Regions from separate parts of the Vibrio sp. 2033 genome, predicted to be linked through region 2. Evidence: predicted binding sites of a transcription regulator. Region 2 holds the regulator's gene; the other holds the start of a gene.
What was found. The regulator CRP, encoded in region 2, controls carbon source genes, mostly activating them, when cyclic AMP is high. The targets are predictions, from matches to a motif close to TGTGANNNNNNTCACA.
Positions count from the first base shown of each region.

Region 1: R7P74_RS10345 (glycogen/starch/alpha-glucan phosphorylase) is a predicted target of CRP. The motif match lies at 2,037-2,052, and genes of this name have one in related genera.

Region 1 covers NZ_JAWOVC010000006.1:48,130-53,668, forward strand. Annotated here, with positions in the region: gene malT (HTH-type transcriptional regulator MalT) at 1-1,581, opposite strand, end outside; gene R7P74_RS10345 (glycogen/starch/alpha-glucan phosphorylase) at 2,316-4,769, shown strand; gene malQ (4-alpha-glucanotransferase) at 4,887-5,539, shown strand, end outside.
Region 2 covers NZ_JAWOVC010000025.1:14,966-20,504, reverse strand. Annotated here, with positions in the region: gene astA (arginine N-succinyltransferase) at 1-65, shown strand, start outside; gene astD (succinylglutamate-semialdehyde dehydrogenase) at 94-1,551, shown strand; gene R7P74_RS21770 (DUF1338 domain-containing protein) at 1,800-2,591, shown strand; gene crp (cAMP-activated global transcriptional regulator CRP) at 2,728-3,360, opposite strand; gene R7P74_RS21760 (phosphoribulokinase) at 3,601-4,470, opposite strand; gene R7P74_RS21755 (YheU family protein) at 4,596-4,808, opposite strand; gene R7P74_RS21750 (hydrolase) at 4,842-5,539, opposite strand, start outside.

The DNA of each region.
Region 1 (5,539 bases), on a different contig from region 2:
GTATACCTGATACTGACGAGCTAGCTTTTCAGTTTGTTGCATCATTGGCAAAGCACGGTCTAGTTTACCTAGCACGTGGTTAACTTCACCAACAACCGAAGTCGCCACAATTCGGCTACGGTAAATTGTGTTATCAAGTTGGCTAAGCGCTAACTCCGCTAATTCGAGAGCTTTTTCTGGCTGGTTACTGTTGATAGCCACTTGAGCAAGCAACGCGTTTGCTTGACCTTGATAATGAATATCTAACGCAATGTTACGCTTTTTGTGTTCCTCTTCCGCTTCTTCAAGCAGGTGGCCCACTTGGTTATAACGATGCTGACTTTGAGCCAACCATGCTCGGAGCATCGTAAGTTTTGGGTGGCTGAACAACAGATCATCGTCCAACTTGTTAATTGAGCTTTCCAGTGTGCTGAGTTCGCCTTGGTTAAACATCTTCCAGCCGAATTCGTTTAGGATCTCTACCACTAAGTCCTTATCATTCGATTTTTGTGCATGATGAATCGCTTGGTGTGGTGCTTTTTGTTGTAACCAAGCGATAGCAGCATTGCGGTGGAGATCTTTTTCTTGCTGAGGAATACGAGCTTGGCGCTCATGAGATAAAAACTCGCCAAATAAGTTATGGAACCGGAACCAGTTCTGTTCCCCTTCGAGCGGGTAAATGAATAAGCCGTAACGGTTAAGCGATTCAATCATTCCCAGTGCATCTTCGCGTTGGGTAAGGGCAAACACTAACTCATCATTGAAGTGGTCAAGCACGGATACTTGCATTAAAAAGTGACGAGTTTCGTGATCGAGTAAGTCAAACACTTCTTCGACCAAGTAATCCCACAAGTGCGCGTGATTGAACTGCGATACCGACTCTACAGTTTGTGCCAATGTGCGGTTTTGATGTTGGGCTTGTAATGCGATCAACTGCATCGCCGATGGCCAACCTTCAACATAGGTTCTTAGGCTGTTCGCCATGTCTTCATCAATACCATCGGCGATACGCTGGTTAAAGAAGCGAGTGGTTTCTTCGGTATCAAACGCCAACATCTCGTTGCCGATTTCGATCATTAAATCACGAACACGTAAGTTTGCAGTGCCCAGAGGCGGCGCTGCACGACTGGTTACCACAACGGTGAGGTTGTCTGGCATGTGCTTTAAGAAGAAACGCATGGATTCATGGATTTCATCATTCGTGATTAAATGGTAGTCATCAAGTACCACGTAGCACTCTTGATGAAAGTCAGCCATTTCAGCGAATACTTCGCTAAATAGGGAGCGTAAAGACGAGATCTGACGTTTTTCCGCCAGTTTTTGTGCGTTAGCGCAACTGAAGTTGGTGGCTTTGTTTAATGCTTGAAGCAGATAGTTTACAAAGCGAAAGCCGTCGTTATCGCTGTCATCAATGCTGTACCAACCGACGTTTGGCTTATCGGATAGCCACTGCGCTGCCATTGTTGTTTTTCCGTAACCTGCTGGGGATCGGAATAAAACCAATTTGTAGTAAGGCGCTTGCTGTAGTAAGTCCAACACTCGTGGGCGCACGATGGCATTGTGCAGGCGTCCTGGTCGAGTAAGCTTAGATGGAATCCACATTAGTAGTTATGTCCTTATTTGTGTATACCCAAATGACTGCAACGTGATCATTCTAGTAAAGCCCCCTTGAAAGCCGTCTTACTGAATGATGTCATCAGCATCAAAAACACTGTTTGAATGCCAGATAATGTCGCTACTGTTGGGGCTTGCGTCCGTCTGAAAAACCATTCCATACGGTCACTTAGATATAAAAGCTAGCGAAAACTAGAAATAACTCACATCGCCTAATTCTAGTTTGTATAAAAAGCGTACAATCCTGTGAGCTGAGTGGGATGTTACGACATCAGAAATGTTCGTTACTTTGATCCACTTCCTAATTCTCAAGGGTTGATGGATTTACCATCAACTACGCCCTTTATTTGTGATTGTCGTCACTTAAATATCGTTTGTTTCGTTAGCGTTAAGATCGCGTTGCACATAGATTACGAAAAGTTCTTCTACGCTGACCGAGTTAATGTGACCGATATTACAATTTTCACATCATCAGATGAGTGGACTATAAAAAGCGTCATGAACGGGTTTTAACCTTTCTCACATTCCATTGTGATCAAAATCACTAAGAACTGGAGCAAAGTTCACTTTGTTGAGATTTGGATCACTAACCTAGCAATGGTACCCCCTCTACGCCCTCAGCCCTCCTCCTTCAAAGGATGAGAATTAGGAGGATGTTTATTCACAGAGGTAAATGCACGATGTATGGCAGATGAATTACCAAAAGACGTGAGAATTTCGTAATGAAACCTACTCAACAAAAACAATTTGACAAGAAGTCGTTCCAAGAAAGCGTAAAGAAACACCTATCTGTAACTTACGCTCATACGATTGAAAACGCAGACAGCCGCGCATGGTACCTAGCAATGGGGCATGCTCTGGCTGAATTTACTACTCTAGATTTGCTTGCGACAGAAGAAGATCCACGCATTAAAAGTGCCAAAAGCGTTAACTACCTTTCGCTAGAATTCCTTATCGGTCGTTTGACTGGTAACAACCTAATCAGCATGGGTCTGTACGAACAAGTAACAGAAGCAATGGCTGAACTAGGTTACAACCTAACTGATCTGCTAGAAGAAGAGCGCGACCCATCATTGGGTAACGGTGGCCTTGGTCGTCTGGCTGCGTGTTTCATGGATTCATGTGCGGCACAAGAATTCCCAACTGTCGGCTATGGTTTACATTACGAATACGGTCTATTTAAACAGTCATTCAAAGATGGTCGCCAGCAAGAAGCACCTGACGCATGGCGCGGTGTAGAAGGTTACCCTTGGGAAATTGCGCGTCCAGAACTTGCGCAAGAGATCGGTTTCTACGGTCACGTTGAAGTGATTAACGAGAACGGTAAAGAGGTTCGCAAATGGGTACCAGGCATGACAGTAAGAGCAATGCCTTGGGATCTTCCAATTGTGGGTTACGAATCAGACACGGTTTACCCGCTACGTCTTTGGGAATGTCAGGCGATTGCACCATTCTCACTAGCAAGCTTTAACAATGGTGATTACTTCGAAGCTCAGCACGCACTGATCGACGCAGGTAACATCACCAAAGTGCTTTACCCGAACGACAACCACGAGAAAGGTAAAACACTGCGTCTGATGCAGCAGTACTTCCATTCAGCAGCGTCTGTACGCGACATCCTACGTCGCCACGAAGCAGCAGGCTACTCGCTAGCGGATCTACCTAAGCAAGAGACTATCCAGCTTAACGATACGCACCCAACGATTGCGATTCCTGAACTAATGCGCATCCTGATGGACGAAAAAGGTCTAACTTGGGAAGCGGCTTGGGAAATCAGCTCTAAGACATTCGCGTACACCAACCATACGCTACTTCCTGAAGCGCTAGAGACATGGCCAGAGTCGCTAATTCAGCACCTACTGCCGCGTCACATGGAGATCATTTACGAGATCAACCATCGCTTCCTACAAGACGTACGTGCAATGTGGCCGGGTGATGTCGCGAAGCAACAGAAGCTTTCTATCATCGAAGAAGGTTTCCACCGCATGGTTCGCATGGCAAACCTATGTGTAATCGGCTCTTACGCAGTAAACGGTGTAGCAGCACTTCATTCTGAATTGGTTAAGAAAGACCTATTCCCAGAGTTCCACGAAATGTACCCGACACGTCTACACAACGTAACGAACGGTATTACGCCACGTCGCTGGTTGAAGTTCTGTAACCCAGGTCTGTCTCAGCTTATCACTGAGAAAGTCGGCCCAGAATGGCCAGCGAAACTAGAGCAACTTGAAGGTATTGCGAAGTACGCCACTGACGCGACATTCCAAAAAGAATTCATGGCCGTGAAGAAAGAGAACAAAGAACGCCTAGCAACTTGGGTGAAAGAGAACATGGGTATCGAGCTCGATACTAATGCAATCTTCGATGTTCAAATCAAGCGTCTGCACGAGTACAAACGTCAGCATCTAGACTTGCTACACGTACTGTCTCTGTACCACCGTATTCTTAATGAACCAGGTTTTGAGTGTACGCCACGCGTTGTGTTCTTCGCAGCAAAAGCAGCACCGGGTTACCACCTAGCGAAAGAAATCATCTTCGCAATCAATAAGATTGCAGACAAGGTGAACAACGATCCTCGCATCGGTAACAAGCTGAAAGTGGTATTCATCCCTGACTACCGCGTGAGCATGGCTGAAATCATTATCCCTGCGGCTGACGTTTCTCAACAAATCTCGCTAGCGGGTAAAGAAGCATCAGGTACAGGTAACATGAAGATGGCGCTAAACGGTGCGCTAACTATCGGTACAATGGATGGTGCAAATGTTGAGATTCGTGAGGAAGTAGGCGATGAGAACATCTACATCTTCGGTCTAGATGTTGAAGGTGTGAAAGCGCTGAAAGCTCAAGGTTACAACCCATTTGATTACTACAATGCGGATCACCTACTCAAAGCGTCAATGGACTTGCTATTGGGTGAAGAGTTCACACCAGGTCAACCAGGCTTACTGCGTGCAACGTATGACAGCCTGCTAGACGGCGGTGACCCGTACTTATGTCTTGCGGACTTTGCATCTTACGTGAAAGCGCACGAAGACATGAGCGAACAATATAAAGATCAAGCTGGCTGGGCGAAGAAGGCCATTCTTAATACCGCCCTTGTTGGCAAGTTCACGTCAGACCGCTCAATCCGCGACTACGTGAACAATATCTGGAAACTTGAAGCGGTGAAACGCTAATAGAACCTAGTTAAGACCAAGGTAGCCAAGCGCTACCTTTGGTCATTTTCCAAAAGAAGTTATTGATAACAATAAAACCCTACATGGAAGGTGTTGGTATTACCTTCGGAGAAAGCGATGAAAGAACAAACAGCATTAAAGAAAGTCGCGGAAATGGCGAGATTGGCTGATAGCTATGTCAGTGCTTGGGGAGATGAGGCTAAAGTGTCTGAGGAGACGCTACGCCGCTTGCTCGCTTCGCTTGGCTACGATACTAGCAGTGATGAAAAACTACTGGCTTCTGCTGAAAAGAAACATAAAAAAGACGTACTAGCCCCTGTTCTTGTTTTACGCGACGGCGAACCAGTCGAAGTGGAACTAAACCTAGGTACGAGTGCTCGTGAGAGTGAATTCAGCTGGCGTTTAGAAACAGAACAAGGAGAGGTACTTGAAGGCTATCTTCAGTCCCAAATTGTTCGTGATGAGCGTGCTGAGGGTGGCCCTCTAGTGTTTGCATTGCCAAAGAACTTGGCTTGGGGTTATCACAAACTGATCATCAGTCGTAAGCGTCGTAAAACACCTTACGAGATGTCATTGATCATTACGCCGAAAGCGTGTTTCAAACAAGACGATCTAAACCAACACAAAAAGCTATGGGGTCCTAGTATCCAGCTTTACACACTGCGTACTCAGCATAACTGGGGCATCGGTGATTTTGGCGACCTAAAACAACTGGTGAGTGATATTGCCTCTCGTGGCGGTGACTTCATTGGCTTGAACCCGATTCACTC
Region 2 (5,539 bases):
CACCAGACGTTGCGGATGCACTTTCGGTTGAAGAAGGGGATTTCGTTCGCCTTCTTCCGCAGTAACAGACGACAGAATTTAAGGATAGAAACAATGACACATTGGATTGCAGGTGAATGGGTACAAGGTCAGGGTGAAGCATTTACGTCTCTGTCGCCGTACAACCAAGAAGTGATCTGGCAAGGCAAAGGTGCAACGGCAGAGCAGGTGAACCAGGCGGTATCTGCAGCGCGTGAAGCGTTTATTGACTGGAAAAAGCGTCCATTTTCAGAGCGTGAGGCAATCGTGTTGGCTTTTGCGGAGAAAGTAAAAGAGAACAGCGAAAAAATCGCCGAAGTGATTGCCAAAGAAACCGGTAAGCCGATTTGGGAAACGCGCACTGAAGCAGCAGCCATGGCAGGTAAAATTGCCATTTCGATTCGCGCTTATCATGACCGCACTGGTGAGGCGAGCCGTGAAGCAGCAGGCAACCAAATCGTATTGCGCCACCGCCCATTGGGCGTGATGGCGGTGTTTGGTCCTTACAACTTCCCAGGCCACCTACCAAATGGTCACATTGTGCCTGCGCTACTGGCTGGTAACACGGTAGTCTTCAAACCGTCTGAGCAAACGCCATGGACGGGTGAATTGGCGATGAAGCTATGGGAAGAAGCCGGTCTGCCGAAAGGCGTGATTAACCTTGTTCAAGGCGCGAAAGAAACTGGTATCGCCCTAGCTGACGCAAAAGGCATTGATGGCGTACTGTTTACGGGTAGCGCGAATACGGGGCATGTATTACACCGTCAATTTGCGGGTCAACCAGGCAAGATGCTCGCACTAGAAATGGGTGGTAATAACCCGATGGTGATCTCTGATAAATATGGTGATTTGGATGCCACGGTTTACACCATCATCCAGTCAGCGTTTATCAGTGCTGGGCAGCGTTGTACGTGTGCTCGTCGTTTGTATGTGCCATTGGGTGAAAAAGGCGATGCGCTTATCACCAAACTCGTTGAAGCGACACGCAATATTCGCGTAGACCAACCATTTGCAGAACCTGCGCCATTTATGGGACCGCAAATTTCGGTCGCGGCAGCCAAGTTTATTCTTGATGCACAAGCTAATCTACAGTCTCTTGGCGGTGAAAGCTTGATTGAAGCGAAAGCAGGAGAGGCGGCGTTTGTTTCTCCTGGTATCATTGATGTAACGAACATTGCTGAGTTACCAGATGAAGAATACTTCGGCCCACTTCTGCAAGTGGTGCGCTACGAAGGATTAGACAAAGCCGTGGCGCTAGCAAACGATACGCGCTTTGGCTTATCTGCTGGTTTGGTTTCAACCGACGACCAAGAATGGGAATACTTCGTTGACCACATTCGTGCAGGAATCGTGAACCGTAACCGCCAGCTTACTGGTGCAAGCGGTGATGCGCCATTTGGTGGTCCGGGGGCGTCGGGTAACTTGCGCCCAAGCGCTTACTACGCAGCAGATTACTGTGCGTACCCAATGGCATCAATGGAAGGTCAAGAAACTGTCTTGCCTGCAACATTGAGTCCAGGTGTAGTGCTATAAGTTTTAATAATAGAGTCGCAACTATGCATTGCGGCTCACCTTGCCGGCGCATCATTTAGGTATGGGTTGTAGTGATCGTTGGCAGAACACGAAAAGTGAGCAAAGACTCGGAAAAGCGTGTTGACTGACTGGCATTTACCGTCACAGGTTGATGGTTGCTCGTTCATTATTCTGGACAACTTTTGTTGTGAACGAGCAGCCAACTTCCGCTTACCTTTAAACTCTACATCTCGTAACAAGGAGTCGTTATGACGCCCGATGTGTTATTTGAATCGCTATGGCAAGATTACATTCAACGTCTTTGCCCTTCGGCGGCTAAAGTGCATCAGCTGCTTCAAGAAGATGAGCCTCTGATTAATGATCATATAGCTTTACGTACCTTCAATATCGCGCCTCTTGGTATTGAAACTCTAGCTAAGCCATTTGTAGCTATCGGTTACAAGGCGTGTGGTGATTACGTTTTCGAAAGCAAAAAGCTGGTTGCTAAGCACTATGAGCACCCAGATCCGAAGCAACCTAAAGTATTTATTAGTGAGCTAAAAGTTGAAGAGTGCTCTCCTGAGCTACAAGAGATTGTGAAAAATTTGATGGCACAAGTCGATGTTGACAAGCTGAACGATAGCGCATTCTTACATGGTGGACGCTTGTGGGATTTAAGCTTTGCTGATTACCAAACGTTGGCTAAAGAAAGTGAGTACGCATCTTGGCTTGCGGCGCATGGTTACGGAGCAAACCACTTCACGGTGAGCGTTAACCAGCTCAATGAATATGAAGAAGTGAAGCAGGTAAACGATCATCTGCGTACCGCTGGGTTTACCATTAATGAAAATGGTGGTGAAGTGAAGGGCACTCCTGAGGTGTTGCTAGAGCAGTCATCGACCATGGCAGATAAAGTAGCGGTTCGTTTTAGCGAAGGCACTGAAATTATCCCTGGCGGGTTTTATGAATTTGCTAAGCGCTATCCGATGGAAAATGGTGATTTGTACCCAGGTTTCGTGGCCGCTTCAGCTGACAAAATCTTTGAAAGTACGAATGGCTAAGTTTTAGGGTTAACCTGTTAAGCTTACTCATTAGTGTTCGCTGCACCCTATCTCATTTGGTCATGAGCAAATAAAAAGCCACCAATGTTGCCATTGGTGGCTTTTATAATTTTGTTCGTGTCACTCTAGTTTGAGATTAACGAGTACCGTAAACCACGATGGTTTTACCGTGAGCAGAGATTAGGTTCTGCTCTTCTAGCATCTTCAAGATACGACCTACTGTCTCACGAGAACAGCCAACAATTTGACCGATTTCTTGACGAGTGATCTTGATTTGCATGCCGTCTGGGTGAGTCATTGCGTCTGGTTGTTTTGCAAGGTTCAGAAGCGTCTGAGCGATACGACCAGTTACGTCTAGGAACGCCAGGTCACCCACTTTTTGGCTAGTTACTTGAAGACGACGAGCCATCTGCGCAGAAAGACGCATTAGGATGTCTGGGTTTACTTGGATAAGCTGACGGAACTTCTTGAAAGAAATTTCAGCAACTTCACAAGGAGATTTAGCACGAACCCAAGCTGTGCGCTCTTGGTCTTCCTCGAATAGACCAAGTTCACCAATAAAGTCTCCTTGGTTTAGGTAAGAAAGGATCATCTCCTTACCTTCTTCGTCTTTGATAAGAACCGCAACAGAACCTTTAACGATGTAGTACAAAGTTTCTGCCTTTTCGCCCGCGTGAATTAGCGTGCTCTTTGAAGGGTACTTATGAATATGACAGTGTGAAAGAAACCACTCTAATGTTGGGTCGGTTTGAGGTTTACCTAGAACCATAATATCTCACTTCCTCTGCAGGGTACGCTTGCGCTATCCATATTTTAGCTAAGCCTGAATTAGGCCTACTAGAATAAGAGCACTTTTTATATGCTGCAAGCTCTCTTGTGTTTCGGTAAGAAATAGTATCCTTTTTCGAAAACGATTTCTTGATTTTAATCGTGCCATGATTGAGATTTTGTAAGCAAAACTGTGCACATGATCACGGTATGAAAAGTAAACATCTTCGCAGGCAGGTTTTTAGCCAATTTTCCCTGTTTCGATGAGCTGTTGTAGGATAGGCCGAACTATGAGCTCCATTGCAAAGCTCATCTTACCGCCGGGTACGACAATCGTGTTGTGGCGTGACATGAATGAGCCATCAATCATGGCCAGCAGATATGGGAAGTCGACATTCTTGATACCGCGTAGGCGAATCACCACAAAACTCTCATCCAAACTAGGGATGCCTTTTGCATTAAGTGGGTTGGAAGTATCAACGGTCGGTACGCGCTGGAAGTTGATGTGAGTACGAGAAAACTGCGGAGTGATATAGTTGAGGTAATCGTCCATGGATCGCACGATTGAGTCCATCACCGCTTCACGCGAATGGCCGCGATCGCGAGTGTCACGTACGAATTTTTGGATCCACTCTAAGTTCACAATCGGCACCATGCCAATTAAGAAATCCACATGTTGAGCAACATTAACATCGCCATCGACCACGCCACCATGTAACCCTTCATAAAACAGCACGTCGCTGTTTTCGGGTAAGTCTTGCCACGGTGTAAACGTGCCTGGCATTTGATTGTAGGGAACCGCTTCGTCAAACGTGTGCAGATAACGGCGCACGCTGCCAGTACCGTCATGCCCGAACTTACGGAAAAACTCTTCTAATCCCGGGAAGTCATTAGCTTGTGGGCCAAAGTAGCTAATGTGTCGACCTTGCTCGCGGGCTTTGCGAATTTCGATGTCCATTTCTGGGCGAGTAAAGCGATGGAAGCTATCGCCTTCAACCCATGCGGGTTTAACGTTCATCATATTGAACATTTTACGGAAGGCTTCAGATGTAGTGGTCGTGCCGGCACCGGACGAACCAGTAACCGCAATAATTGGGTGTTTAGCTGACATGACAAACCTTGTCGAAAATTACTTACCTGTAATGTGCAGTAGAGTTACTACTGCACGGTCGATATCCCACTATAGCACGTAACAATACCTTGTCATCGAGTGGGATACGGTAAAATGTGAAGGGTCTAAAATTTTGTTTTATGCTGAATATCGACGGTTTCGTGTAGCTCAGAGAACACGATAACCGCTTCACCTTTTTCCAATTGAGCTTTAACTTGATCAATTTTGTCTTGCAAAGAAACCTCGACGGTTCCGTAATCCGTTCCTTCGCGTAAGACGAATTCACGAATTAAGTTTTCCAATGTTTCCGGCGCAATGTCTTGCCATGGAATGATCATAAATACCTCTAACTTTTATGATGAGCGGCTAGTTTACTGCGTTCGTTGCTTGGATACAGCAGAAAGGTAATCTGCGGCGATACTTTCGTAATACGCGGGCAGCGCTTCCTCCAACCAAAACTTAGGTTTTAACGCCGTTCCTGTTAGGAAGCCAACATGGCCACCGTGTTCAAAGAGACGGTAATCAATGTTATCTGGCAGAACAAACTTCGGGATCACATCGTCGGTCATGAACGGATCGTCTTTGGCATGGATGATCAGTGTGGGTAGCGTGATTTGCTGTAGTTTACTTAAGCCAGAGCATTGGTCGTAATAATCTTGTGCGTCTTTGAAGCCATGCAATGGTGCCGTAATCAAATCATCGAATTCATACAATCGTGTGACACGTTTTATTGAGTTGTAGGACAGCGCAAGCTCGCCATGCAGTAGATGATGCTTTTGTAACGCGTTACGTTTCAGTGAAGAAAGCAGATAACGGCGATACACTTTTGAAAAGCCTTGTTCTATACGGTTTGCACACGCCGCTAGGTCTAAAGGCGCAGAGATAATAGTCGCTGCATTCAAAATAGGGTGGTCTTTATATTGGGCTAAATAATTCGCCAACATGTTACCGCCAAGAGAAATACCAACTGCAACTTTGGGATTATCAGGAAAACGTTGTTCAAGGTGCTCTAGGAAGTAACGAGCATCCGTCACTTCACCCGAGTGGTAAGCTCGTGCTTTTTTGTTTG